4 regions of the Pseudomonas sp. GW821-FHT03C07 genome follow, and region 1 is predicted to be linked to each of the others. Evidence: predicted binding sites of a transcription regulator. Region 1 holds the regulator's gene; each other region holds the start of a gene.
What was found. Region 1 encodes sigma-54, which starts transcription at its own class of promoters, with help from an activator protein. Its sites were predicted from a motif close to ANTGGCATNNANNTTGCTNT; they were not measured.

Region 1 (7,100 bases):
CTCCTTGCGATGCGGCCTCGGACTCGGACACCCGGCCTCTCTTGAAAAGAGGCGCATACGTCCTGAGCGGGCCGAACTAGCCGCGAACTATATCACCGCTGATACGAGCCGCCCAAGACCGAAGCCACCCTTGTTCAGGATAAATACAGCCGGGCTTGACAGCTTGCGAGATAAAAACCGAAGGCAAACTCCTACAGCCTCCACGCAAAACGCAATGATCTAGTGTGAGTGGAGAAGTCATTGCCGCTATAATCGCGCCTTTTCATCAGGCTAACCGATTTCTGACATGAGCCAATCCAGCGACCTGATTCAATCAGCACAACGCACCATCCGCCTCGAACGCGAAGCCGTAGAAGGCTTGCTCGCCCACATCGACGCGGATTTCGTACGCGCTTGCGAAATGATTCTGGCCAGCAAGGGCCGTGTGGTCGTGGTCGGCATGGGCAAGTCCGGGCACATCGGCAACAAGATCGCCGCGACCCTGGCCAGTACCGGCACCACGGCGTTTTTCGTGCATCCCGCCGAGGCCAGCCACGGCGACATGGGCATGATCACCCGGGACGACATCATCCTGGCCCTGTCCAACTCCGGCTCCACCGCGGAAATCGTCACCCTGCTGCCCTTGATCAAGCGCCTGGGCATCCAGTTGATCAGCCTGACCGGCAACCCCGACTCGCCGCTGGCCAAGGCCGCCGAAGTCAACCTGAACGTGCATGTCGAGCATGAGGCCTGCCCGCTGAATCTGGCCCCGACCTCCTCCACCACCGCCGCCCTGGTGATGGGCGATGCCCTGGCCGTGGCACTGCTCGAAGCCCGCGGCTTCACCGCCGAGGACTTTGCCTTTTCCCATCCGGGCGGCGCCCTGGGTCGTCGACTGTTGCTGAAAGTGGAAAATGTCATGCATGCCGGCGACGAGTTGCCACAGGTACTGCGCGGCACCCTGCTGAAAGACGCGCTGATGGAAATGACGCGCAAAGGCCTCGGCATGACCGTGATCGTCGAAGCCGACGGGCGCCTGGCCGGGATCTTCACCGACGGCGACCTGCGCCGGACCCTGGACCGCACCATCGACATTCACACGGCCCTGATCGAAGACGTCATGACTCCCCACGGCAAGACCGCACGGGCCGAGATGCTCGCCGCCGAAGCCCTGAAAATCATGGAAGACCACAAGATCAGCGCGCTGGTGGTGATCGACGGCGAAGATCGCCCGGTGGGCGCCCTGAATATGCACGATCTGCTGCGCGCGGGAGTGATGTAAATGAACGACGATCTGTTGCAACGCGGCAAAGCCATCAAGCTGGCGGTCTTCGACGTCGACGGCGTGCTGACCGATGGCCGCCTGTACTTCCTCGAAGACGGCAGCGAATTCAAGTCGTTCAGCACCCTCGACGGCCAGGGCATCAAGATGCTGATGGCCGCCGGCGTGCAAACCGCTATTATCAGCGGTCGCAAGACCGCACTGGTCGAACGCCGCGCGCAGAACCTCGGCATCCCCCATGTCTACCAGGGTCGCGAGGACAAGCTGGTGGTGCTCGACGCCCTGCTCGCCCAGCTCAATCTAAGCTATGAACAGGTCGCCTACCTGGGTGACGACCTGCCGGACCTGCCGGTGATCCGCCGCGTCGGATTGGGCATGGCGGTGGCCAACGCCGCCAGCTTCGTCCGCGAACACGCCCACGGTATTACCCGGGCCCGGGGTGGCGAAGGCGCCGCCCGCGAATTCTGCGAGCTGATCCTGCAAGCCCAGGACAGCCTTGAAGCGGCTCACGCCGCCTACCTGTAGAGCTATTTATGCTGAGCAAGAAAATTCGCAACATTCTGCTGTTCGCTGTCATTGCTGCGATTTTCGCGGCTGTTGGCTACTGGAACATCAGCCCGGAACGCTTCCTCGAGCGCCCGGTGGCGCAGGTCGATGAAACCCAGATCGACTACTACGCTATTAACGCCCACAGCATTCAGTACATGCCGGACGGCCGGGTCCAGTACGACCTGACCGGTGACAAGGTCGAACACCTCAAGGCTTCCGACGTGACCCTGGTGACCAAGCCCGACATGCACATCTACCGTGGCACGGTCTATCCCTGGCACGTCCAGAGCGAGCACGCCGAGGTCAACCCGGACGGCACCGAGATCGAACTGATCGACTCGGTACGGGTGGCGCGCACTGACGAACTACAGCGGGAAGTGATCATTACCAGCAGTCGAATGACAGTATTCCCACAGAAGCAATATGCGCAGACCGAGCAAGCCGTTAGAATCGACGGTGCCGACGGCGTGACCACTGGCAAGGGAATGAAAGCGTATTTGAACGACAGCCGGATACACCTGCTGTCCAATGTAAGAGGACAGTATGAGTCTCGTTAAAACCCTCCCTATTTTGCTTGGCCTGGGTGCGGCACTGGGAAGCGTGAGCGCCTGGGCACTGCCGACCGACAGCCAGCAGCCCATCCGCATCCAAGCCGACGACGCTCAACTGGACGACAAGCAAGGCATCGCCACCTACAAGGGCGATGTGGTCATTACCCAAGGCTCGATGATCGTCAAGGGCAACACCGTGACGCTGACCCGGACCAAGGACGGCGCCATCGACGTGGTGACCTCCGTGGGCAACCTGGCCTACTTCGAGCAACTGCAGAAAGTCGGCGATCCGAAGCCGGTGCAGGGCTATGGCGTGACCATCCAGTACCACGCTCAGCAGAACCGCATCATCCTGATCGACAAGGCCAAGGTGATCAACGACGGCAACACCACCGAAGGCGAGAAAATCGTCTACGACACGGTGAAGCAGATTGCCCAGGCCGGTCGCGCCAACGGTAGCGCGATCACCGCACCGCGCCCACGCATCGACATGGTCATCCAGCCGAAGCAGAAAACCGAACAGCAGAAGGCGCAGTAATGGCAACCCTGAAAGCCCAGCATCTGGCCAAGGCCTACAAAAGTCGCCAGGTGGTGCGTGATGTCAGCCTGTCGATCGACAGCGGGCAGATCGTCGGCTTGCTCGGCCCCAACGGTGCCGGCAAGACCACCTGCTTCTACATGATCGTCGGTCTGGTTCAGGCCGACCAGGGTCGCGTGCTGATCGACGACCAGGACGTCAGCCACCAGCCCATGCACGGCCGCGCGCGCGCCGGGATCGGCTACCTGCCCCAGGAAGCGTCGATTTTCCGCAAACTGTCGGTGGCGGACAACATCATGGCAATCCTCGAGACCCGCAAGGACATCGACAAGAACGCTCGCCGCAAGGAGCTGGAAAGCCTGCTGCAGGAATTCCACATCAGCCACATCCGCGATAACCTCGGTATGAGCCTGTCTGGTGGCGAACGGCGTCGCGTGGAAATTGCCCGCGCCCTGGCCACCGCGCCGAAATTCATCCTGCTCGACGAACCCTTCGCCGGGGTTGACCCGATTTCCGTAGGCGATATCAAACAGATCATCTATCACCTCAAGGCCAAGGGCATCGGTGTATTGATCACCGACCACAACGTCCGCGAGACCTTGGACATCTGCGAAACCGCCTATATCGTCAATGATGGACAGCTGATTGCCGAAGGCGATTCGGCCACCATCCTGGCCAACGAACTGGTCAAGGAAGTCTACCTGGGCCACGAATTCCGCCTGTAAACATCGAGGCAAAGGATCAAGCGCCAGAGCGCGCCCCGTTCAATAAAAACCACACAATTTTTATTGTTACAACGCTCTAGGCAAAGGCTCGGGTTTCAGGCATATAATTTGCTTATGTTTGGCGCCCCGGCGCCCTGTAGAGTGGATGGCGCATGCGCGCCGGCGAATAAGGTGTTAAGCCCCTGCCATGAAACCATCGCTAGTCCTGAGAATGGGCCAGCAGCTGACGATGACACCGCAGCTGCAACAGGCCATCCGCCTGCTCCAATTGTCGACCCTGGACCTTCAGCAGGAAATCCAGGAGGCCCTGGAGTCCAATCCGATGCTCGAACGCCAGGAAGAAGGCGACGACTTCGACAATACCGACCCGCTGGCCGACAACGCCGAGCACAAACCCAACACCGAGGTCGAAGAACCGTCCTACCAGCAGGAAACCGCGCCGACGGTGGACAATCTCGAGGAAGGCGACTGGAACGAGCGCATTCCCAACGAGCTGCCCGTCGACACCGCCTGGGAAGATGTCTACCAGACCAGCGCCAGCAGCCTGCCAAGCAACGATGACGACGAGTGGGACTTCACCACCCGCACCTCGGTCGGCGAGAGCCTGCAGAGCCACCTGCTCTGGCAACTGAACCTGGCACCGATGTCCGACACCGACCGGCTGATCGCCGTAACCCTGATCGACTGCATCAACAATCAGGGCTACCTGGACGAGACCCTCGAGGAAATCCTCGACGCCTTCGACCCGGAGCTGGATATCGAGCTGGACGAGATCGAAGCGGTGCTGCATCGCATCCAGCAATTCGAACCGGCCGGCATCGGCGCGCGCAACCTCGGCGAATGCCTGTTGCTGCAACTGCGCCAGCTGTCGGCCCGCACGCCTTGGCTGGCCGAAGCCCAGCGCCTGGTCAGCGACTACATCGATCTGCTCGGCAGCCGCGACTACAGCCAGTTGATGCGGCGCATGAAGCTCAAGGAAGACGAACTGCGCCAGGTCATCGAACTGGTCCAGAGCCTCAACCCGCGCCCGGGCTCGCAAATCGAGTCCAGCGAAGCCGAATACGTGGTGCCGGACGTGATCGTGCGCAAGGACAACGAGCGCTGGCTGGTGGAACTGAACCAGGAATCGGTACCCCGCCTGCGGGTCAACCCGCAGTACGCCGGTTTTGTCCGGCGTGCCGACACCAGCGCCGACAACACCTTCATGCGCAACCAGTTGCAGGAAGCTCGCTGGTTCATCAAGAGCCTGCAGAGCCGCAACGAAACCCTGATGAAGGTCGCCACCCAGATCGTCGAGCACCAGCGCGGCTTCCTGGAGTACGGTGACGAGGCGATGAAACCGTTGGTCCTGCATGACATCGCCGAAGCGGTGGGCATGCACGAATCGACGATTTCCCGGGTGACCACGCAAAAATTCATGCATACCCCCCGCGGTATCTATGAACTGAAATACTTTTTCTCCAGCCACGTCAGCACCTCCGAAGGCGGCGAATGCTCGTCCACGGCGATCCGCGCGATCATCAAGAAACTGGTTGCAGCGGAAAATCAGAAAAAGCCGTTGAGTGACAGCAAGATCGCTGGTTTACTGGAGGCACAAGGCATTCAGGTGGCCCGTCGTACCGTCGCCAAATACCGTGAGTCCCTGGGGATCGCCCCCTCCAGCGAGCGGAAGCGACTGATGTAGTGGACGGGGCCGCGTTACAGCGTCTGGGCTGCTTTCTGAAAGTCGCCGATCGGTGACTTTCAGGGCGTAGCACTGTGGCAGGCAATCGCCTGCCGCGTTATGCACTGGCAACGAAGGAGAAGCTGTATGCAAGTCAATATCAGTGGACACCAACTGGAAGTGACCGAACCCCTGCGTGCTTACATCGGCGAGAAACTCGACCGACTGGAGCGTCATTTCGACAAGATCACCAACGTACAGGTGACCATGGCCGTCGAAAAACTGAAGCAGAAAATCGAAGCCACCTTGCATATCCACGGCGGTGAAGTGGTCGCCAACGCCGAGCATGACGACATGTATGCGGCGATCGACCTGCTTACCGACAAGTTGGACCGACAACTGAAAAAGCATAAGGAAAAGAACCTGCACCTGCTCCAAGGTACAGGTCGCTGATACCCATCCATGATCCGACTTGAAAGCATCCTGACCCCCGGCCGTTCCTTGGTGAACGTGCCGGGCGGCAGTAAAAAGAAAGCCCTCGAGCAAATTGCCAACCTGATCAGCCAGGAAGTTCCTTATCTGGCGATGCAGGATGTCTTCGACAGCCTGATCGCGCGGGAAAAACTCGGCTCGACCGGTTTCGGCAATGGCATTGCCATCCCGCACTGCCGCCTGAAGGGTTGCGTGGCACCCATCAGCGCCCTGATGCATCTGGACGCCCCCATCGATTTCGATGCCATCGACGGCGCGCCGGTTGACCTGCTGTTCGTCCTGCTGGTCCCGGAAGCCGCCACCGATGCCCACCTGGAGCTGCTACGGCAGATTGCCAGCATGCTCGACCGCAAGGACGTGCGTGACAAGCTGCGCGGTGCAACCTCCAACCAGGCCCTGTATCAGGTGGTCCTGGACGAGCAGAGTGGTCACTGACCATGCGCTTGATCATCGTCAGTGGTCGTTCCGGCTCGGGTAAAAGTACCGCCCTCGATGTCCTCGAGGACAGCGGCTACTACTGCATTGACAACCTACCGGCCGGCCTGTTGCCGGAACTGGCCGAGCGCGCGCTGATCCATACCGAGCTGGCGCAACCGCTGGTGGCCGTTTCCATCGACGCGCGCAACCTGCCCAGCCACCTGTCGCGCTTCCCGGAACTGCTCGATGAAGTGCGCAGCCGGCACATCCAGTGCGATGTGCTGTACCTGGACGCCGACGAAGAAACCCTGCTCAAGCGTTTTTCCGAAACCCGTCGCCGCCACCCGCTGAGCAATGCCAATCGTTCCCTGGCCGAGGCCATTCGCGACGAAAGCAACCTGTTGGGGCCGATCTCGGACCTGGCCGACCTCAAGGTCAATACCACCCACCTGAACCTCTACCAACTGCGCGACACCATCAAGCTGCGCCTGCTGAACCAGCCGGAACCAGGCACCGCCTTCCTGGTCGAATCGTTCGGCTTCAAGCGCGGAATGCCGGTGGATGCCGACCTGGTGTTCGACGTACGTTGCCTGCCCAACCCCTACTGGAAACCGGAATTGCGCGAGCAGTCCGGGCTCGACCAACCGGTGGCCGAATACCTGGCCGCACAAGCCGACGTCGAGGAAATGTACCAAGATATTTCCAGTTATTTGCTCAAATGGTTGCCGCGTTTTGCCGCCAGCAACCGGGCTTATGTCACTATTGCCATCGGCTGCACGGGCGGGCATCACCGCTCCGTCTACCTCACCGAACGCTTGGGCAAGGCCCTGCAACAATCCCTGAAGAACGTCCAGGTCCGCCACCGCGACCTTAGCTGAAAGGACCACCACCGCGATGCCCGCTC
Region 2 (7,100 bases), on a different contig from region 1:
GGCGGCGCAGGTCGCCGCCTACCTGGAGGCCAATGCGGATTTCTTCGTCGAACACGAGGAACTGCTGCCGGCGTTGCGTATTCCCCATCGACGCGGCGATACCGTGTCGTTGGTCGAGCGCCAGATGAAGATCCTCCGCGAGCGCAACATCGAAATGCGCCATCGCCTGTCGCAACTGATGGATGTGGCCCGGGACAACGATCGACTGTTCGAGAAAACCCGCCGCCTGATCCTCGCGCTGATGGACGCCGCCAGCCTCGACGACCTGGTCATGGCCGTGGAAGACAGCCTGCGCGAGGATTTCCAGGTGCCCTTCGTCAGCCTGATCCTGTTCGGCGACAACGCCATGCCGGTAGGTCGCTGGGTCAGCCATGCCGAAGCCCAGCAAGCCATCGGCGGCCTGCTCTCGGAAGGCAAGAGCATCAGCGGCAGCCTGCGTGAACACGAGCTGGACTTCCTGTTCGGTGAAGAACAACGCAAGCAGATTGGCTCTACCGCGGTGGTCGCCATCAGTCATCAGGGTGTGCATGGCGTCCTCGCCGTGGCCAGCCGTGACCCGCAACACTACAAAAGCTCGGTGGGCACCCTGTTCCTCAGCTATATCGCCGAAGTCATGGGCCGCGTGGTTCCACGCTTCACCCCCGCCCTGCGCTCGGTGCGCTAGCCATGGAACGACAGCTGGACGCCTACTGCGAGCACCTGCGCAGTGAGCGCCAGGTGTCGCCCCACACGCTGCAAGCCTATCGCCGCGACCTGGACAAGGTCCTGGCCTTTTGCGCCAAGGAACAGATCGGCAGTTGGAGCGCCCTGGATATCCAGCGTCTGCGCCGGCTGATCGCCCGCCTGCACCAGCAGGGCCAATCCTCTCGCAGCCTGGCCCGCCTGCTTTCGGCGGTGCGTGGGCTGTATCAATACCTCAACCGCGAAGGCCTGTGCACTCACGACCCGGCCACCGGCCTGGCACCGCCCAAGGGCGAACGGCGCCTGCCCAAGACCCTGGACACCGACCGCGCCCTGCAATTGCTCGACGGCGGGGTGGAGGACGACTTTATCGCTCGTCGCGACCAGGCCATTCTCGAGCTGTTCTACTCCTCGGGCCTGCGCCTGTCGGAGCTGACCGGACTCGATCTGGAGCAGCTGGACCTGGCTGACGGCCTGGTGCAGGTCCACGGCAAAGGCAGCAAGACCCGCGTCCTGCCGATCGGTCGCAAAGCCCGGGAGGCGTTGCAGAACTGGCTGCCGTTGCGCGCCCTGAGCAATCCGCCCGACGACGCCGTGTTTGTCAGCCAGCAAGGCCGTCGCCTCGGGCCCCGGGCCATTCAGTTGCGGGTCAAGGCCGCCGGCGAGCGCGAACTGGGGCAGAACCTGCACCCGCACATGCTCCGGCACTCCTTCGCCAGCCACCTGCTGGAGTCGTCCCAGGACCTGCGCGCCGTGCAGGAACTGCTCGGCCACGCGGACATCAAGACCACGCAGATCTACACCCACCTGGACTTCCAGCACCTGGCAACCGTCTATGACAGCGCCCATCCCCGGGCCAAACGCAGCAAGGACAGTGAGCAATGACGATTCAGCTGATCACCTTCGACCTCGACGATACCCTGTGGGATACCGCACCGGTGATCCACAGCGCGGAGAACGTTTTGCGTGAATGGCTGGCCGAACATGCACCAAACCTGGGCGGCGTGCCGGTGGAGCATCTGTGGGCGATTCGCGAACGGGTGTTGCTCCAGGAGCCGACGCTCAAGCACCGCATCAGCGCCTTGCGTCGGCGGGTGCTGTTCCATGCCCTGGAAGAGGCCGGTTACTCGCACGCACAGGCTTCACTGCTGGCGGATGAGAGCTTCGAGGTATTTATCCACGCCCGGCACCAGATCGAGGTGTTCCCGGAGGTCGAGCCAACCCTGCAGGCCCTGGGCCGCTCCTTTGCCCTGGGCGTGGTCACCAATGGCAACGCGGACGTGCGCCGCCTCGGGCTCGCCGACTATTTCCGCTTTGCGCTGTGCGCCGAAGACATCGGCATTGCCAAGCCGGACGCACGGCTGTTCCATGAAGCCCTGGTGCGTGGCGGCAATGTCCCGGCCAGCGCGGCGGTGCATATTGGCGACCACCCTGGGGACGACATAGCCGGTGCCCAGCAGGCCGGCCTGCGGGCGATCTGGTACAACCCGACGGGCAAGGCTTGGGAGGCGCAGCGGCAGCCGGATGCGCAGGTTCGCAGCCTGACCGAGTTGCCAGCGCTGCTGGCCAGTTGGAACACCGCCGACTGAACGCGTGCCCCTGTAGGAGCAAGCTTGCTCGCGCTCACCGGCGCAGCCGGTGCCAAACACCACTGTCCGCCCATGAAAAAGCCCGCAGCGACGGCGGGCTGTTTCAACCAAGCAGAAACCCGGCGCTGAGACTCAGATAGGCCGACTGCCGTATTTGTTGTCCGGCTTCTTGGGCGGATCGGCCACCACATTGGCCTCGACTTCCTGCACCTTGCCGCCACGCGCGAGGAACTCTTCCATGGCCTTGGCCAGGGCATCGCGTTCCTTGTTCTTGGCTTCAACGCTCGGCAGTTCGTCAACCGACACCGCTGCCTTGGCCTTGCCCTTGGCAGTCGGTACCGGCGCGTCACCACCGTCGTCATCGGCAACGTCTACGTCTTCAGCCGCCGCTTCCAAGCCTTCTTCGGCTTCGTCGTCTTCACCGACCTCGAGGTCGTCGTTTTCCAGATCATCGTCGCTCATGTTCTACCTCATGACTTGCGAAAAGCAGATTAGTTATAGCCCAGCTACGCCGACTGTCGAAGGCCGCCGGAAAAAATTCAACATCCGCTGCATACCAGCGGCTTATGCCCCGTCACCGTAAAGGGTGGCAAGGACTTTACGAGCACCGCCATGATCCCGGTGCTCGCCCAGATAGACACCTTGCCAGCTGCCCAGGGCCAACCGTCCCGCCGTCACCGGCAAAGTCAGCTGACAGCCAAGCAAACTGGCCTTGAAGTGCGCCGGCAGGTCGTCCGCGCCTTCGTCGTTGTGTTCATAATCGGCCTTGACCTGGGGTACCAGCCGGTTGAAAAAACGTTCGAAGTCGCGACGGACCGCCGGATCGGCATTCTCGTTGATGGTCAACGAGGCCGAGGTATGCTGCAGCCACAAATGCAACAGACCGACCTGGCATGCCTGGAGCCCAGGCAAACCGTCGAGCAACTCCTGGGTCACCAAATGAAAACCCCGGGGCCTGGCCCGCAAGGTAATCAGGGTCTGTTGCCACATACAGTTCTCCGCCCTTCGGCGCGCATTCTAGCGCGCTGTGGAAAAAAGCAAAGCGCCTAATACTCTTGCTTTGCTGTAAGCAATCGGCCCTTACAAAAACGCCCTGGGGTTTTGGCCGTAATGCCTTTGGATAAATCCTTTCAGTCCGTTTTCCAATGACAAATTCCAGACAAAAAAATGCCCGGCAAGCCGGGCAATTTTTTTTGCAGCCTTTACACGTTGTAGCCACGCTCGTTGTGTTGCGCCAGGTCCAGGCCCACCGACTCTTCGTCGTCGGTCACGCGCAGCCCCATCACGGCGTCCAGCACCTTGAGGATGATGAAGGTCACGATCGCGGTGTAGATGACAGTGAAGCCGACACCTTTGCACTGAATCCAGACTTGTGCGGCGACATCGGTGGTAGCGGTGTTGAAGCCGCCCATGGACGGTGCGGCGAACACACCGGTCAGGATCGCGCCGAGGATACCGCCGATACCGTGCACACCGAAGGCGTCCAGGGAGTCGTCGTAGCCCAGTTTGCGTTTCAGCGTAGTGGCGCAGAAGAAGCACACCACACCCGCCGCCAGGCCGATGATCAGCGAGCCCATTGGGCCCACGGTGCCAGCAGCCGGAGTAATGGCAACCAGACCGGCAACCACACCCGAAGCGATGCCCAGGGCACTTGGCTTACCGTGGGTCAGCCACTCGGCGAACATCCAGCCCAGCGCAGCGGCGGCGGTAGCGATCTGGGTGACCAGCATCGCCATACCGGCGGTGCCGTTGGCCGCGGAGGCGGAACCGGCGTTGAAGCCGAACCAGCCGACCCACAGCATGGCCGCGCCCATCAGGGTGTAACCAAGGTTGTGTGGCGCCATCGGGGTGGTCGGGAAGCCTTTGCGCTTGCCCAGCACCAGGCAGGCCACGAGACCGGCGACACCGGCGTTGATGTGGACCACGGTGCCGCCGGCGAAGTCGAGCACGCCCCAGTCGCCCAGCAGGGAACCCGGACCGCTCCAGACCATGTGCGCAATCGGCGCATAGACCAGGGTGAACCACACGCCCATGAACACCAGCATCGCGGAGAACTTCATGCGTTCGGCGAAGGCACCGACGACCAGCGCCGGAGTGATGATGGCGAAGGTCATCTGGTAGGTGACGTACACCGCCTCGGGGAACAGCGCCGTCGGCCCGGTGATGCTGGCTGGCGTGATACCGGCGAGGAAGGCCTTGGCCAGGCTACCGACGAAGGAGTTGTAGTTGACGACGTTGGCTTCCATCCCGGTGGTGTCGAACGCCATGCTGTAGCCATAAATGAACCACAGAATGGTGATCAGGCCGGTAATGGCGAAGCACTGCATCATCACGGAAAGAATGTTTTTCGAGCGCACCATGCCGCCGTAGAACAGCGCGAGGCCTGGGATCGTCATGAACAGCACGAGGGCTGTCGAGGTCAGCATCCAGCTGGTATCGCCGGAATTGAGGACTGGAGCTGGTACCGGGTCCGCCGCCATGGCCAAGGCTGGCATTACGAGGGACAACAGGGCTCCTAGCCCTGCGAATTTACGCAGAGTCATATTGTTTTCTCCTGGGGCGTTGGGGTTTGGCGGCTTAGATTGCGTCGGTATCGGTTTCGCCGGTACGGATGCGAATAGCCTGTTCCAGATTGACCACAAAGATCTTGCCGTCACCGATCTTGCCGGTGTTGGCCGCCTTGGTTATCGCCTCGATAACCCGGTCAAGATCCTTGTCGTCAATGGCGACATCAATCTTCACCTTGGGCAGGAAGTCGACCACGTATTCCGCGCCGCGATACAGCTCGGTGTGACCCTTCTGCCGACCGAAGCCTTTGACCTCAGTAACGGTAATGCCCTGCACGCCGATCTCGGACAGCGACTCGCGCACGTCGTCCAACTTGAACGGCTTGATGATGGCAGTGACTAGCTTCATGAAACTCTCTCCCGAATTGGTGGACTTGCCCCAGGAAAACAAACCCGACTCAAGTCTAAGCGCAGTGCCTGGCTTTGTAACGCATCGTCGGTCCACATCTACCGCTCGACGCCAGCTAACCGCTGCTGGCGAAACTTCCCAGCTTCGTCTGCCGCACTGCATTCGTCACAGCGACTGCATCAGTGCATGGGTCACTGGCAACTAAGCAGAAAGCTTGCCAGCTCCGTAAAAACCAATGTTTTCAGTCCCTTGGCCGCCGTGAAGGGTGAAAAAACACGTTGCACCAGAGCCATACGCACAACAACGGTGCGCAGGACGCTAGCGCGATGCGCGAAAACCGTGCACCCGCCCCCATGGAAATCACTATAGACACTGCGTGGTACACTGGCCGGTAATCTGTTTCCGGAACCTTAGCCATGCTTGCGCCCAAAGCTTTCCTCGATGCCCTGAGCGGCCACGCCTCCCGTTTGTTCAGCGGCGAAACACCCCTGCCCCGCCAGGAATTCGAAAATCAGTTCAAGGTGTTGTTGCAGAGCGGCTTCAGCAAGCTGGACCTGGTCAGCCGGGAGGAGTTCGATAGCCAGATGGTGGTGTTGGCGCGGACCCGTGCGCGGCTGGAGAGCCTGGAGGCGAAAGTGGCGGAGTTGGAGGCGAAGCTGAATCCGCCGGTGGAGTGACGTTTCATTGCCTGCTCCTGCTTTGTGCGGGAGCGGTGGATTGCCATCCGACGCTCACTGAGAGAGTCAGAGTGCGTGGGCTGGGCGAGCCAACAGCCACCCAGCCTTGCTCAGACGACGAAAAGCCTAGGGCTCGAACGACCGTCTCCACTGCCTGACAACGTCAACCGAAGTCATTGGCAGTGCAGAACAGGAACGGTACCCAGTGGATTGATGGCCAAAAACGCAGGCTGCTTATGCTCCGCGGCCGGCAGGTCGATTTTGACAAACTCCACTTGAGAGCCCAGCCCTTTTTTGGCCAAGACGATTCGAATACGTAGCGGGTTAGGAAAACCTGGGATATCGAAAATTTTCATACGTGCCCCATGGCACCTACCTACTGATAGACATATAGTGCGCAGAGCTTTTCGAATCCGTCAAAGACTATCTGCCGATAGAGAGGTGATTTTTCATGGCGACGCCTGACACCCGTGAAACCATCATGGCAACGGCCAGAAAGATGGTGCAGCGATGGGGTTACAACGGCCTGAGCTTTCGCGAACTCGCCAAGGATGTGGGCATTAAAAGCGCCAGCATTCACTACCACTTTCCCAGCAAAGGGGATCTGGGTGCAGCGCTAGCACGCCGCTATACCGAAGACGGCGTTTCTTACCTGCAAGGTTTGCGGGACGCATCTGACGATGTAAGTGTCTGGATGAAGGGTTACACAGATATTTTTCGCATGGCATTAATCAACGACAACCGCATGTGCCTCTGCGGCATTATGGCGGCAGAGTTCGACGACCTCCCTCAAGAGGTTCGGATTGAAGTGGATGGTTTTACCCGCGCAAATGTTGACTGGCTGACGGAGGTGCTCCAGGTGAGCAAACCTCACATCTCAGCAGAAAAGCGAAGAGAACATGCACTGGCGATTTATGCTGCGGTCGAAGGCGCTCAGCTTGTGGCTCGTGGACGCGGGGATATTTCAGTATTCGACAGCGCTGTAGCCACCTATCAGGCGCTGGGTTTATTGCCGGCGTGATTTAGCTCAGGTGCGAAGCGTGGGCCATTGCACAATCGCCATCGCTTTGCCCAGGTTGAGGCGCCGGAGGAGCACCGGCGCTGTGAGCCGCAAATCCACCCAACCGGCATGGCTGTTGGCGATAACCTCTGCGCTGCTCACCCGATTTGACAGGCCCATTCATATATCACTTGACATATGTGTAATTGCACACATAAATTAGGTCATGACTCAATT
Region 3 (7,100 bases), on a different contig from region 1:
ATTACGGCCGTTGAGCTCGTTTGCGGTTTGGCAATCGGCCAGCAATTGGGTCAGTACATCGCTCTGACTCAGCAACTGCTCGCCAATGCTGGACTGCGCGGCGAGTTGTTCCAGTCCGGTACGGTTACTGGGCAAATTGAGGTCAGCCAGTAGCTGGCTGCGCTTGCGGCCGTGTTGTTCCAGCAGAACGATCAACGCTTGCTTGCGGGCCAGAATCTCCTCCAGCTCGAACATGTTGCGGCCATGGAGCGCCAGGGATTCGGCGCGCAGCAACTCAAGCAGGTCTTGAGCGGGGGCAAAATCGTCGGTGATCAGTTGCAGCAGAGTGTTGTCGTGCATGGCTGGCCTTGGTTTTTAAGCGTCCAAAAGCCTGACGCAGGCCGAAGCCTAGCGCTGGGCTTCGAAGTTGAGCAGTTTGCTGGCTACGCGGTTGCTGTCGACTTTGTAGCTGCCATCGGCAACCGCCTGTTTCAACTCGGCCACACGGGCACTGTTGACAACAGGTTGGTCGCGCAGCTTGTCAGTGACTTGTTGCAACTGCTGAGCCTCATTGCTGAGGTGTACCGATTCCCCGCTTTGGCTGACCGAGGCGGCCGGAGTGCTCACGGCTGCGGATTTGCCGGAGCCGTCGGCTTCCTTGCTGGCGCTGGTGCGCGTACTGCCTGTCAGTGACGGGGCGTTATTCAAACGACTGAAATCGATGACCATGATGGAAAAAACCTCTGGGTATTTGGACGCTTGCCTTGTTTTCGGCCATACCCGGGAAAACTTTAGGCTCATATGAGCATGAGTCTGCGTGTGTCGGCGGTGTCCCTGCCTGGGACACAGTTTAGGAAAAGCTGCCGCTTAACGCCAGTTCTCTACAGCGCGACTTCCACCTGTCCCGGCGCGGTTACCCGTGCCTTGATCACCCGTTGGGAGTTCAGGTTCTTGATGCGGATCTGTTCGTTCAGGCCGCCGTTGGACAGGGCTTCGCCCGGCATCTTGACCACCAGGCCGCCGCTTGTCGCACTGATGACCACCTGGTCGCCCTTGCGGACCACTTCGGCCTGTTCCAGATGAACCAGGGTGACGACCTGATCCATGACCATTGGTCGGACAAGTTTCTGCCCGATGGCCTCCTCCGTGGTCGTCAGGAAGCCCTGGTTGATCAGGCTGATGTCGCGTTCGCGCAGGGCGACATCGCCGGGCTCGATGATTCCGGCGCGTTTCAGCGGGCGCGTGCTGACCACCACATTGCGGAACAGCTTGACCTGGGCCGGTACGAACACGGTCCAGGGCGAGTTACCTTCGCAGCGGATCTTGACCGTGACCCGACCAATGGGGATGGCAGGGCTTTCCAGGCTGGCTGTCAATTCCTTGTCGCAAGCGGCCAGGCGTAGGCGCGGATCGAGCTGGTTGACCTGGATTTCGTAGCGTCCTTCGGTTTGACTGGTCGCCAGATAGTCTTCTACGGTGAACTCAAGAAAGCCTTGGGTCACGCCGATAAGCTGATCAGGCAGGGTCGCTGAGTCGGCAAAGGCAGGGCCGCCGGGGTTCAGACTGCATAAAACCGCCAAGACCCAGAGCAATCTGCGGTACTGTGATGTCAGGCGTCGAAAAAATGTCGTTTGTGCTTTCATAACAGTATAAAAAGCAAGGCTCGTGCCGTTTAGTGCTGAATAAGCGTCGGATCATGAAGCTTGTGTGAGAGGTGGCTGGCATGGCGGGTGTGATGGATTCGGTGAACCAGCGTACGCAACTGGTCGGGCAGAATCGCCTTGAACTGTTGTTGTTTCGTCTGGACGGTCAGCAGTTGTACGGGATCAACGTGTTCAAGGTGCGGGAGGTGCTGCAGTGCCCCAAGCTGACCCTGATGCCCAAATCCAGCCCGGTGGTCTGTGGCGTGGCGAATATCCGCGGGGCAACCATTCCCATCCTGGATCTGGCGATGGCCACCGGGTCGGGCGCTCTCAAGGATCAAAGTAATCCGTTTGTGATCATTACCGAGTACAACACCAAGACCCAGGGTTTCCTGGTGAAGTCGGTGGAGCGCATTGTCAACATGAACTGGGAGGAGATCCATCCGCCGCCCAAGGGCACCGGACGCGATCACTACCTGACCGCCGTGACCCGGATCGACAACCAGTTGGTGGAAATCATCGACGTCGAGAAAATCCTTGCCGAAGTTTCGCCGACCTCCGAGTCCATCTCTCATGGGGTGGTCGATGTCGAGACCCAGGCCAAGGCGATTTCCATGCGGGTGCTGACGGTGGATGACTCGTCGGTGGCGCGCAAGCAGGTCACGCGTTGCTTGCAGACCGTGGGCGTGGAAGTGGTGGCGTTGAACGACGGCCGGCAGGCGCTGGACTACCTGCGTAAGCTGGTCGAGGAGGGCAAGAAGCCGGAAGAGGAATTTCTGATGATGATTTCCGACATCGAAATGCCTGAAATGGATGGCTACACTCTGACGGCCGAGATCCGCAACGACCCACGCATGCAAAAACTTCATATCATCCTGCATACTTCCTTGTCAGGGGTCTTTAATCAGGCAATGGTCAAGAAGGTCGGTGCCGATGATTTCCTGGCCAAGTTCCGACCCGATGACCTGGCAGCACGGGTAGTCGGTCGGATCAAGGCAGCAGAATAAGCGATCAGGGACCTCCGTTCCTGACGGTACGAACGATTGTAGAGGCGGCATCATTTGTCTACGGGTAATTTGGATTTTGAACAGTTCCGGGTCTTCCTGGAAAAGGCCTGTGGCATTCTGCTCGGTGAAAACAAGCAGTATCTGGTTTCCAGCCGTCTCAATAAATTGATGGAACAGCAGGGGCTCAAATCCCTTGGCGAATTGGTCCAGCGGATCCAGACCCAGCCCCGCAGCGGTTTGCGCGAGCAGGTGGTGGATGCCATGACCACCAATGAGACCTTGTGGTTTCGCGACACCTACCCCTTCGAGGTCCTGAAGAACAAGGTGTTGCCGGAAATGATCAAGGCCAGCCCCGGCCAGCGTCTGCGGATCTGGTCGGCGGCCTGTTCGTCGGGGCAGGAACCCTATTCGATCTCGATGTCGATCGACGAGTTCGAGCGGACCAACATGGGGCAGTTGAAGGGGGGCACGCAGATTGTCGCCACCGACCTGTCCGGGCTGATGCTCACCAACTGCAAGAGCGGCGAGTACGACAGCCTGGCCATCGGCCGCGGCCTGTCGCCCGAGCGTCTGCAACGCTTCTTCGACCCCAAGGGGCCGGGACGCTGGGCGATCAAGGCGCCGATTCGCAGCCGGGTGGAATTTCGCTCGTTCAACCTGTTGGACAGCTATGCGAGCCTGGGCAAGTTCGACATCGTGTTTTGCCGCAACGTGTTGATCTACTTCTCCGCCGAGGTGAAGAAAGACATTCTGCTGCGTATCCACGGTACCTTGAAACCGGGAGGCTACCTGTACCTCGGCGCCTCGGAAGCCTTGAATGGGCTGCCGGATCATTACCAGATGGTGCAATGCAGCCCGGGAATCATCTACCAGGCCAAGTAGGCGCCAAGTCCTGCACGAAACGGGAACCCCGACGGGTTCCCGTTTTTTTTGCGACGCTTTTGCCGCTTTACCGGCACTCGGCGGAAATGCCTTGCCGCTTTTCTGGCATTGCCGCCCGCCACCTGCCCGCAAGCCCTTGATTTACCAGCATTGAAAAACTGGCATGGGCCTTGCTTTGTCACTTGCAATGAAAAGCCTGTTTCACAAAACCAGGTCAACCCGCTAAAGGTTTCCCGACATGAGCATCAACTTCGATAAAGCGCTGGGTATCCATGAGCAAGCCTTGGGCTTCCGCGCCCAGCGCGCCGAAGTTCTGGCGAACAACATCGCCAACGCCGATACCCCGAACTACAAGGCTCGGGACATGGACTTCTCCTCGGTGCTCGCTGAGCAGAGCGACAAGGCCAAGAACGGCAGTTTCGCGCTGAACACCACCAACACACGCCATATCGAAGCCGAAGGTCTGAGCAACGGCGATGCCACGCTGCAGTACCGCACGCCGATGCAGCCGTCGCTCGACCAGAACACCGTGGATGCGCAGATCGAACAATCGAACTATGCGAAGAACTCGGTCGATTTCCAGGCCAGCTTCACCTTGCTGAACGCACGATTCAAAGGGCTGGTTTCAGCCCTGCGTGGAGAATAAGTCATGTCCCTAGCCAGCGTTTTCAACATTGCCGGTACCGGCATGAGTGCCCAGACCACTCGCCTGAACACCGTCGCCAGTAACATCGCCAACGCCGACACCGTCTCGTCGAGCATGGACCAGACCTATCGCGCCCGGCACCCGGTGTTCGCCACCATGTTCCAGAACGGCCAGGGTCAGACTGACAACTCGCTGTTCCAGAACCAGGACGGGGCGGGTGCCGGCGTCCAGGTCATGGGCGTGGTCGAGGACCCCAGCAACCTGGAGGCCCGTTATGAGCCGAACCATCCGGCGGCTGACGCCAACGGCTATGTCTATTACCCGAACGTCAACGTGGTTCAGGAAATGGCCGACATGATTTCCGCCAGCCGTTCGTTCCAGACCAATGCGGACATTATGACTACCGCCAAAACCATGATGCAGAAGGTCCTGACCCTCGGTCAGTGATAAGGGACGATTCCTATGACGGTTTCCAGCACTTCGTCGAGTGGTAATTCGACACTTGATACGATCATTGCCAACTCCCAGAAGGCGAGCACCGGCAGTACTGATGCGCTGGGCAATGCCATCAGCAGCGCCGCCGGCGGCCAGACCCTGGGCAAGGACGCGTTCCTGCAATTGCTGGTGACTCAGCTGAAGAACCAGGACCCGCTCAACCCCCAGGACAACAGTGCCTTCGTCGCGCAGTTGGCCCAGTTCAGCAGCCTGGAAGGTATCCAGACGCTCAACACCAGCGTGAACAATATCGCCAGCTCCTTCACGTCGTCCCAGGCGCTGCAGGCCTCGTCGATGGTTGGGCGTTCGGTCATCGTGCCGACCTCCCAGGCCGTGGTCGATACCAGCAAGACCTTCAGCGGTACGGCAGTGGTTCCGAGTTCCGTCAGCGATGTGACCCTGAAAATCAGCGACTCCAGCGGCACCGTGGTCCGGACCATCGACATGGGCTCCCAGGCCGCTGGCAACGCCGCGTTCACCTGGGACGGCAAGAACGATGCCGGTACCCTGCTGACCAGCGGCACCTACACCTTCAATGCCACCGCGCCGATCAGTGGCACGGCCACGGCGCTCACGACCAACCTGCCAGCGACGGTCAGCAGCGTGACCCTGGGTCAGAACGGCGGCGAAATGATGCTCAACCTGGCGGGCCTGGGCAGTATTGCTCTGTCCAAAGTCCAGACCATTGGCCTGTAAGAGCCGACCAACACGAAGTAAGGAGTGAACCATGTCTTTCAATATCGGTTTGAGCGGTCTCTCTGCGGCCAGCAAGCAACTTGACGTCACCGGCAACAACATTGCCAACGTCAACACCACCGGCTTCAAGTCGTCCCGTGCGGAATTCGCCGACGTGTACTCGGCGACCAAGCTGGGCACCGGCGCCAAGAGCATCGGTAATGGTGTGAACCTGGCCAACGTCTCGCAGAACTTCGGCAACGGCGGCATGGACAGCACCGGCAACGTGCTGGACATGGGCGTGCAAGGCAACGGCTTCTTCGTCCTGAGCAGCAACGGTTCGCTGAGCTACACCCGTGCCGGTACCTTCAAGACCGACAAGGACGGCTACGTCACCAACACCGATGGCACCGCGAAACTGCAAGGCTATGCCGCCGATGCCAACGGCAACATCATTCCGGGTGTACTGACCAACCTGCGGATCGACACCTCGAACCTGTCGCCGCAGACCACTACCAAGATCGGCTCGACGCTTAACCTCGACTCCACGTCGGCGGTGATTGCCGCACCGTTCGATGCGACCAATACCGCGACCTACACCAAGCCGTTCAGCACCACCATCTATGACACCCAGGGCAATTCCCACTCCCTGGACCAGTATGCGGTCAAGACCGGTTCCAATACCTGGAACGTCTATTCTTTGATTGATGGTCGCAACCCTGACGGCACGGCAGCAACGGTGGGTGGCGCCACCGACCCTGTTCCGGTGGCTGTGACTTTTGACTCTGCGGGCAAGTTGGCGAGCATCGGCGGTGTCGCCGGCCAGACCAGCATCACCGTTACCGGTTGGGTGCCCGGCACCGTGACCGCGGGTGTCTGGGCCGCGAACGGCGCGAGCGCGAACGCCGCCGGCATTGCCGTCGACTTTTCGAAAACCACCCAGTTCAACGCCACCACCGCCCGTAGCGCCATCACCAACGATGGTTATGCCACCGGCCAGATCACTGACATCACCATCGATGCCACCGGTGTGATCTCCGCCAACTTCAGTAACCAGCAGCACAAGGCGATTGGTCAGGTGGCCCTGGCCAGCTTCACCAACGAGCAAGGCCTGCAGGCGGTCGGCGGTACCAGCTGGAAAGAGACGTTCTCGTCCGGTCAGCCCGCCTTCGACGGCGGTACGGTCGGCACCAACGGTTCTATCCTTTCCGGTTCCCTGGAAGCTTCGAACGTCGACCTGACCAGCGAGCTGGTGGACCTGATCAAAGGCCAGAGCTACTACCAGGCGAACGCCAAGACCATCTCCACCCAGAGCAGCATCATGCAGACCATCATCCAGATGGCGTGATGCGGCTTGGCTGAAAACGCTGAACAAGAAAGCCCCTTGAATGGGGCTTTTTTGTGCCTGCCGATCTTACCAGCGAAGCTTTTGCTGGCCTGGAGGGCGCCATCGCCGGCAAACCGGCACCGGCAAAAAAGGCAGGCAAAAGAAAACCCCCGCCAAGCCCAAGGCCTGATGGGGGTTTCTCAACCCGCGCGGTAAGGCGCGGGTCTCGCTCAGCTTATTGGCAAGCTTCGCAATCCGGCTCGTCGATTGCACAGGCCTTTGGCACCGGGGCCGGACCGGCTGGCGCGGTAGGTGCCGCCAGGACCGAATCGTCGCCGTGGTTGCCGCCGCTGGAAACAGCGTTCAGCTTGCCGGTGTTGATGGTCGACTTCTCGGTGCTGGTTGCGGCCAGGGCACGGAGGTAGTAGGTGGTCTTCAGGCCACGG
Region 4 (7,100 bases), on a different contig from region 1:
AGTTCCGGGCGCAGGACATCGGTTTCCAGAATGCAGATGCGTAACGACATAAAAATACCTGACACAAAAAGACAAAGAATGAAACCCGAGCCTGCCTTGAAACCCGCGCTCAAGGCAAGCACAGAACGCACTGTCGCAAGCTGCGGTTCAGCTAGCCGGTAAACCGGCGAACGGGCGGTTGAACGGCGCTGATCCTCACACTCGGACGAACGGTAGTCGGCTAAGGGACAAGCGCTTTTCACCCTTGCATGCGTCTAGCAAAAGGCCCGCTAGGCGGCTGGCGATATGCCTCATGCCTTTTTAAAAAGATATTTTGATCAGTTGATACGAAATGGTTCTAAGTCAAGTGTGACGCGGGCTCTAAGGTTAAGCCTGTAGTGATGGCCGTCGGGTTTTGCCGAGGCATCTCTCCAGCAGCATTGTTGTCAGTAGTCGTCGTCAGGAATAACAACAAAAGGCAGTCCGCCATGTTCAAACATTCGAAAATCCGTCAAGCCGGTCTCATCGTCATCGCCACCACATTACTGTTGATCCTGCCGAACCTCACCAAAGTGATCGGCTAGACGCGCTGTGGCGTGTTTCCCGGCAACCCCAGCGCGACCTTCATCGGTTCACTACCGAAGTGCGGTTTTGTGTGCCAATCTTGAGCCATGACTCAATGGAGAGAGACTCATGCGCCACTGGATTGTCATTCCCGCGCCGCTCATCAGTTGTTCCGCCCAGGCGGGCATCATCGATGTGAATCGCGCGGTGGAGGAGATCCGCGACCGCGCGCTGATTCTCGATTTGCGCAATAACGCCGATGAGGCCGCCCCGACAGGTCCCCCTACCGAATGAAGCCGCTGATACTGCTCACGACCCTGCTGCTCTGCCCTGCCCTTTATGCCGCGCAACTGGAACTGCCCCAGGGCAGCGGTAGCCGGACCTGGCAAACCGAGGAGCTGCTGGGCCAGGCCCAGACCATCACCGTCAAGGATGATGTCTCCTACAAGCGCGACATGACCTATCGCGCGGTGCCAATAGCGGCCTTGCTGGAAGGGATCAAGGCCGACGACCACCTGCAGGCGGTGGCGCTGGATGGTTTTGCCGCCGAGATGGGTGCCGCCCCACTATTGAGTCGCCAAGGTGCCCAAGCCTGGCTGGCGGTGGAGGATCCGGGCAAGCCCTGGCCGCCACTGGCTGAAGGCAAACCCAGTGCTGGCCCCTTTTACCTGGTCTGGACAGACCCGCAGGCGGGCCATATCAGCCCTGAACAATGGCCCTATCAGATGGCGAGCATCAAGCGCCTGGCGCCTGTGGCCGAACGTTTCCCGGCCCTGCGGCCGGACCCGAAGCTGGCGGCCAATGATCCAGTGAACAAGGGCTTTGCGCTGTTTCAGAAAAACTGCCTGGCCTGCCATCGGCTCAATGGCGCCGGGGATGCCCAGGTCGGACCGGACCTGAACGTACCCTACAACCCCACCGAATACTTCGCCGCCGGCTATCTCAAGCGCTATATCCGTGACCCGCAGAACCTGCGGCACTGGCCACAGGCGAAGATGCCCGCGTTCGCGCCGGCGGTGCTGCCGGATGGCGAACTGGATCAGTTGGTGGCGTACTTGAAGCACATGGCCAAACGCAAACAGCCGATCTAGGACCTGTACGAGAACTCGCCGAGCGGCGATCAGGCAAGGCAAAAACAGGCGAGGAAGCGGAGTTTAGTCCACTAAATGAGCATCCGAGCCTGTTTTTAACGCAGCATGATCGTCGCGCAGGCAGTTATCGTACAGAGCCTAGGACCTTACTGCTGCTGCACCGACAGGATCGGCGTCGGCGATACCTGCACCTTGGCGTGCATCTGCTCACAACCGCCACCCCGGCGCATGCCGCGCACCGGGCAAGCGTCGAGGTAATCCAGGCCCACCGCCAGTTTCAGATGGCGCTCCGGCCGGGACAACTGGTTGGTCACATCGAAACTGTACCAGGCGTCGTCCAGCCAGGCTTCGGCCCAGGCATGGCTGGCCAGATGCTCGCTGTTCTCGCTGTACAGATACCCCGACACATAACGCGCCGGAATCCCCAGGCTGCGCGCGCAGGCCAGGAACGCATGGGTATGGTCCTGGCACACCCCGGCCCGCCGGGCAAAGGCCTGGGCGGCGCTGGTGTCGACTTCGGTGGCGCCTGGCGTGTAGGCCATGTGCTGGTTCAGCGCGTGCATCAGGTCGATCAAGGCACTACGGTCACGTCGCTTGCGGCATTGCTTGTCGGCGAAGCCGCGCAAGGCATCGTCCGGCTCGGTCAGGCGGGTCATGCGCAAGAACGGCAAGGCCGACTGGCTCTCGTGCTCGGCCTCGCGCTGCTCATCGATATCCACCTGGCCCCGGGCGCCGATGATGATGGCTTCGTGGGGCTCGTCCAGCGTCAGCACATGCAGGATATTGCCGAACGGGTCGAGCTGCGCCCGCACCGGACGCGGCAGGTTCAGTTGCCAGCTGAGCACGTGCTGGCGCTCGCTGTCGTGGGGGGTCAGACGCAAATACTGGATGCTCGCCCGCACCTGATCCTCGTAGTGATAGGTGGTCTCATGGCTAATGGAAAGTCTCATGCAGCCTCCAGGTAAGAACTGTGTATGGCGTTGCCCAGTTCGGCAACCAGGGGAATGAACTCAATCAGCCAGGTGTGCAGGCCTTCATCGAGGATCTCATCGATACCGGTGTAGCGCAGTCGCGCATCCATCTCGGCGGCCAGGCGCTGGGCCGGCCGGCCGTTGATACCCGGCAGGCTGGCGAGGATCTGGTCGATTTCTTCGGTGCAGGCGCGCAATGAGCGCGGCACATCGGCACGCAACAACAGCAGTTCGGCGACCTGCCGGGCGCCCGGGGCGTCACGGTAGATCTCGGTGTAGGCCTCGAACGACGACAAGGCCCGCAACAACGCACTCCACTGGTAATAGGCGTGGGCCGTGCCGTCGCTGACCGCGTCGGCCTGGTCGCCGGCCATGTCGTAGCGGGCATCGAGCAAGCGCAAGGTGTTGTCGGCCCGTTCGATAAAGGTGCCCAGGCGAATGAAACGAAAGGCATCGTTACGCATGATGGTGCCGTAGGACGCCCCACGGAACAGATGGGAACGTTCCTTGATCCACTCGCAGAAACGGCTCATGCCATAGCGCCCCAAGCCCTGGTCGGCAATGCCGCGAATTTCCAGCCAGGTGGCGTTGATGTTTTCCCACATGTCTGCGGTAATCCGCCCACGCACCGCATGGGCACTGGCCCGCGCCGCCCGCAGGCAACTGAAGATACTCGCCGGGTTGGCCGCGTCCAGGGCGAAAAAATGCAGCAGCCGGTCAGCGTGCAGCTCGCCATGGCGTTCCAGGTAATCGTCCAGGGTGCCGGTGATCAACAACGGCATGGCCATTTCATGCAGACCGTCGCCACGACCATCCTGCGGCATCAACGACAACGAATAACTCACGTCGAGCATCCGCGCGAGGTTTTCCACGCGCTCCAGATAACGCGACATCCAATACAAATCCGAGGCAGTTCTACTTAGCATGTCAGGCTTCCTTAATCCTCGACCACCCAGGTGTCCTTGGTGCCGCCGCCCTGGGACGAGTTCACCACCAGGGAGCCTTCGCGCAGTGCGACACGGGTCAACCCGCCCGGCACCACGCGGGTCTCACGACCGGAGAGGACAAATGGACGCAGATCGATATGGCGCGGGGCAATGCCGCTCTCGACAAAGGTCGGGCAGGTCGACAGGGACAACGTCGGCTGGGCGATATAAGCGTGGGGCTTGGCCTTGAGCCGAGCGCGGAAATTCTCGATTTCCGCGGCGCTCGCCGCCGGCCCCACGAGCATGCCGTAGCCGCCCGAGCCCTGGGTTTCCTTGACCACCAATTCCGGTAGGTGCGCCAGCACGTGGGAGAGCTCCTCGGGCTTGCGACATTGCCAGGTGGGTACGTTCTGCAGAATCGGCTCTTCGTCCAGGTAAAAACGGATCATGTCGGTAACGAATGGGTACACCGACTTGTCGTCCGCCACCCCGGTGCCGATGGCATTGGCCAATACCACATTGCCGGACCGGTAGGACGACAACAGGCCAGGCACGCCGAGCATCGAGTCGGGGTTGAAGGCCAGCGGATCGAGGAACGCATCGTCGAGGCGGCGGTAGATCACATCCACCTGTTTCGGGCCGTCGGTGGTACGCATGAAGACCTTGTCGTCACGCACGAACAGGTCGGCGCCCTCCACCAGCTCCACACCCATTTCCCGAGCCAGGAACGCGTGCTCGAAGAACGCACTGTTGAAGCGCCCGGGCGTCAGTACCACCACGCTCGGGTTGTCCAGCGGACTGGAGCTTTTCAGGGTGTCGAGCAGCAGGTTGGGGTAATGGTCAATGGGCGCGATGCGCTGGGCAGCGAACAGTTCGGGGAACAGGCGCATCATCATCTTGCGGTCTTCGAGCATGTAGCTCACGCCGCTGGGGGTACGCAGGTTGTCTTCCAGGACGTAGTAGGTGCCGTCGCCATCACGGACCAGGTCGACCCCGGAAATATGCGAGTAGATATCACGGTGCAGGTTCAGGCCCTGCATCGCCAATTGGTACTGCTCGTTGGCCAGGACCTGTTCGGCGGGAATGATCCCGGCCTTGATGATGCGTTGTTCGTGGTAGAGGTCGGCGAGAAACATGTTCAGCGCCTTGACCCGTTGGATACAACCGCGCTCCACGACGCGCCATTCACTGGCGGGAATACTGCGGGGAATGGTATCGAACGGAATCAGGCGTTCGGTGCCTTGTTCGTCTCCATAGAGGGTGAAAGTAATCCCGGCGCGATGAAACAGCAGATCGGCCTCACGTCGCCGTTGTGCCAATAACTCCTCGGGAGTATCGGCCAGCCAACGAGCAAACTCCCGGTAATGCGGGCGGACCTGGCCGCCGGCATCGTACATCTCGTCAAAATAGGTGCGGATCATGCCGTGCTCCTTGTCACCCGGTCACAAGGGCCTTCGCAAGGCCCGTGCCATCGGCATAAACGCTTTAATATCAACACGTTGGATAATCATCCAACCTGCGCCGCACCATCACTGTGCAGTAAACGCCCCAATACAAACAGCAGCGCCTCATTGCGAAGCAGGCTTTGCCTATCCACCAGCATAGCCAGAGTTTACCCACCTGCCCGGGCGGCCCTTTTTTGTGCGCAACAAACAAAAACGGCCGACCCTTGGGTCAGCCGCTGCTGGTGGAAGGAAGTCTCTCAATTAAGCGCCCGTACCGGGTGCTTGACGCCCCAACCTTCGATGGTGCCGCCCAGAGGCTCGACCACCGCCCCGAAGTTCTGTTCGAAGTCACCGATACCGCCATAGGTGGCGTACATCACCTTGCTCAACTCCAGGTACCAGGCACCGTCGTCACGAACACTGACCTGGGCATTCAAGGATTCACCGCGAAACTTGCCTGCCGCCCTGCGCGCCCGCTCCTCGTCCGGGAAAACGGCATAGAACTCGATGGGATGGATGCGTGCGAAATCAAAACCGCCTTCTTTCATGCGGCGCAGCACGTTGCTGCTGATGTCTTCTTGATAGGCTGTGCTCATGAAACGTCCTCCTCAGCAAGCGTTGGATAGACTTTCCGTACTCCCGAACCAGGCACCGAACGGCGCTGGCGATACGACAACCGGGAAACAAGCATGTAGCTGACAAGACCAGACCTATAGCGAATCATTCGCTGATCTCCCTTGCAGAGTAGCGCGATGACATCACCTCTGCCAGAGGGAGTGCAGAGGAAAAAGCGCGGTCAGGGTAAAGGCGTGATACTGAGGATCTGGATGCTGTTCTGATCCTTCAGGCTTTTGACCGTCGGGTCCGGGGTACGGCCTTCCAGATCATTGAGGTCAAGCGCGGCGGGAACCGGCAACAGCTTGGCGCGAATCAAGCGCGCCGCCTGCTCCAGGTCCGGTTGGCTGGCACATTCGAAGTGCTCCGTGTCCTGCACGCCATGATCGTCGACGAAGGTAACTGCCCACTTGCTCATCGGTGCCTCCTCGGTAAAGCCCATCAAGGGGCTTACAGTATCTGGACTGTAGAGCATGGAAGATCGTTCAACCGGATGTGAAAGGCATGGGCCCTGGAGAACGCCCAATAACCTGATGTGGGAGCGGTGCTTGCCCGCGAAGCTTTTGGCGACCTCAAGGGCCTCTTCGCGGATAAATCCGGCTCCCACAATGTCCGACAAGCCGAGTTGATCAGCCCCTCACTTCTCGGCGCGTTCCTTCAGGGCCTTGAGGGTATTGAACGGTGCATCGACCACGAACTTGTTGGCCAGCCACGAAGGCACGCTGCCGCCCGGCTCGGTGTGCACCTGGTAAGTCACTTCGGTCAGGCCACCGTCCTTGGGCACCAGCTTCCAGAAGCCCTCCACCTGGGCGACACGGACATAACCTTTCTCTTCCGGCAGGTAGGTCGGCACTTCCTTGAGCGTGCGAGTCAGGCTGCCATCAGCGCCCTTGGTGGTGGTGATCTGCAAGATGGAATCGCGATCAGTGACCGGGAACGGCGCCTTGAACTGGGTGTAGGTCCAGCTCAGATCACCGTCTTTTTTCAGCAGCTTCTGCGACTTGCACTCGTGAATCCAGGCACAGGCCCCGACCACGTCTTCCTGCAGCGCCTGGATCTTCGCCACGGGCGCCTTGATCAGGGTCACGCCACGGTAGGCCTTGTACTGGGAGTTGGCCACTTCACTCAGGGAGACCTTGATACCGTCCTGATCCTTGGCCGTTTCCCAGTTCTGCGCATACGCGGTACCGCTCAACAGGACAGTCAAACCACAAACCACAGCCATTCGATGCAGCGAACTCATTGTTTTATTCCTTATTGTCGAAGTTCCGTTCATTGAACACACCTCACGCCGCTGTCATTTGCTCCCACCAGCCGATCAGGCGGATCGCCTCTTCCCGGCTGCTGCCGCAGACCTCGGGATCGGCCTGGAAAGCCCCACACACAGAGGGCCGTTCAGGTTTGCCAAACAAGCCGCACAGACCTTCGACCGAGAGTTGCACGCAACGTTCTCCCGCCGGCTTACCGTTAGGCATGCCAGGAATCGGCGTACTGATGGAAGGGGCAATG

Region 2: a site for sigma-54 is predicted at 5,389-5,408, ahead of glnK (P-II family nitrogen regulator). Genes of this name have one in related genera too.
Region 3: a site for sigma-54 is predicted at 3,669-3,688, ahead of flgB (flagellar basal body rod protein FlgB). Genes of this name have one in related genera too.
Region 4: a site for sigma-54 is predicted at 4,985-5,004, ahead of AC07VG_RS15540 (circularly permuted type 2 ATP-grasp protein). Genes of this name have one in related genera too.

What each region holds. Positions count from the first base shown of each region.
Region 1 covers NZ_JBWKUQ010000012.1:48,764-55,863, forward strand. Annotated here, with positions in the region: gene AC07VG_RS21770 (KpsF/GutQ family sugar-phosphate isomerase) at 287-1,261, shown strand; gene AC07VG_RS21775 (KdsC family phosphatase) at 1,262-1,786, shown strand; gene lptC (LPS export ABC transporter periplasmic protein LptC) at 1,795-2,367, shown strand; gene lptA (lipopolysaccharide transport periplasmic protein LptA) at 2,354-2,899, shown strand; gene lptB (LPS export ABC transporter ATP-binding protein) at 2,899-3,624, shown strand; gene AC07VG_RS21795 (RNA polymerase factor sigma-54) at 3,812-5,308, shown strand; gene hpf (ribosome hibernation-promoting factor, HPF/YfiA family) at 5,435-5,740, shown strand; gene ptsN (PTS IIA-like nitrogen regulatory protein PtsN) at 5,750-6,214, shown strand; gene rapZ (RNase adapter RapZ) at 6,217-7,074, shown strand; gene AC07VG_RS21815 (HPr family phosphocarrier protein) at 7,091-7,100, shown strand, end outside.
Region 2 covers NZ_JBWKUQ010000008.1:258,545-265,644, reverse strand. Annotated here, with positions in the region: gene AC07VG_RS18085 (DUF484 family protein) at 1-664, shown strand, start outside; gene xerC (tyrosine recombinase XerC) at 667-1,566, shown strand; gene AC07VG_RS18075 (HAD family hydrolase) at 1,563-2,270, shown strand; gene sutA (dormancy-specific transcriptional regulator SutA) at 2,403-2,732, opposite strand; gene AC07VG_RS18065 (secondary thiamine-phosphate synthase enzyme YjbQ) at 2,835-3,260, opposite strand; gene AC07VG_RS18060 (ammonium transporter) at 3,473-4,813, opposite strand; gene glnK (P-II family nitrogen regulator) at 4,848-5,186, opposite strand; gene AC07VG_RS18050 (accessory factor UbiK family protein) at 5,603-5,863, shown strand; gene AC07VG_RS18045 (glutathione S-transferase N-terminal domain-containing protein) at 6,037-6,219, opposite strand; gene AC07VG_RS18040 (TetR/AcrR family transcriptional regulator) at 6,315-6,884, shown strand.
Region 3 covers NZ_JBWKUQ010000032.1:13,975-21,074, forward strand. Annotated here, with positions in the region: gene AC07VG_RS32430 (flagella synthesis protein FlgN) at 1-339, opposite strand, end outside; gene flgM (flagellar biosynthesis anti-sigma factor FlgM) at 388-708, opposite strand; gene flgA (flagellar basal body P-ring formation chaperone FlgA) at 861-1,622, opposite strand; gene AC07VG_RS32445 (chemotaxis protein CheV) at 1,703-2,629, shown strand; gene cheR (protein-glutamate O-methyltransferase CheR) at 2,684-3,511, shown strand; gene flgB (flagellar basal body rod protein FlgB) at 3,750-4,157, shown strand; gene flgC (flagellar basal body rod protein FlgC) at 4,161-4,604, shown strand; gene flgD (flagellar hook assembly protein FlgD) at 4,620-5,348, shown strand; gene flgE (flagellar hook protein FlgE) at 5,380-6,675, shown strand; gene AC07VG_RS32475 (ribonucleoside-diphosphate reductase subunit alpha) at 6,890-7,100, opposite strand, start outside.
Region 4 covers NZ_JBWKUQ010000007.1:45,485-52,584, reverse strand. Annotated here, with positions in the region: gene AC07VG_RS15565 (amidotransferase) at 1-50, opposite strand, end outside; gene AC07VG_RS15560 (hypothetical protein) at 673-837, shown strand; gene AC07VG_RS15555 (cytochrome c) at 834-1,634, shown strand; gene AC07VG_RS15550 (transglutaminase family protein) at 1,781-2,584, opposite strand; gene AC07VG_RS15545 (alpha-E domain-containing protein) at 2,581-3,531, opposite strand; gene AC07VG_RS15540 (circularly permuted type 2 ATP-grasp protein) at 3,543-4,952, opposite strand; gene AC07VG_RS15535 (ribonuclease E inhibitor RraB) at 5,234-5,572, opposite strand; gene AC07VG_RS15530 (hypothetical protein) at 5,773-6,009, opposite strand; gene AC07VG_RS15525 (START domain-containing protein) at 6,229-6,834, opposite strand; gene AC07VG_RS15520 (YkgJ family cysteine cluster protein) at 6,878-7,100, opposite strand, start outside.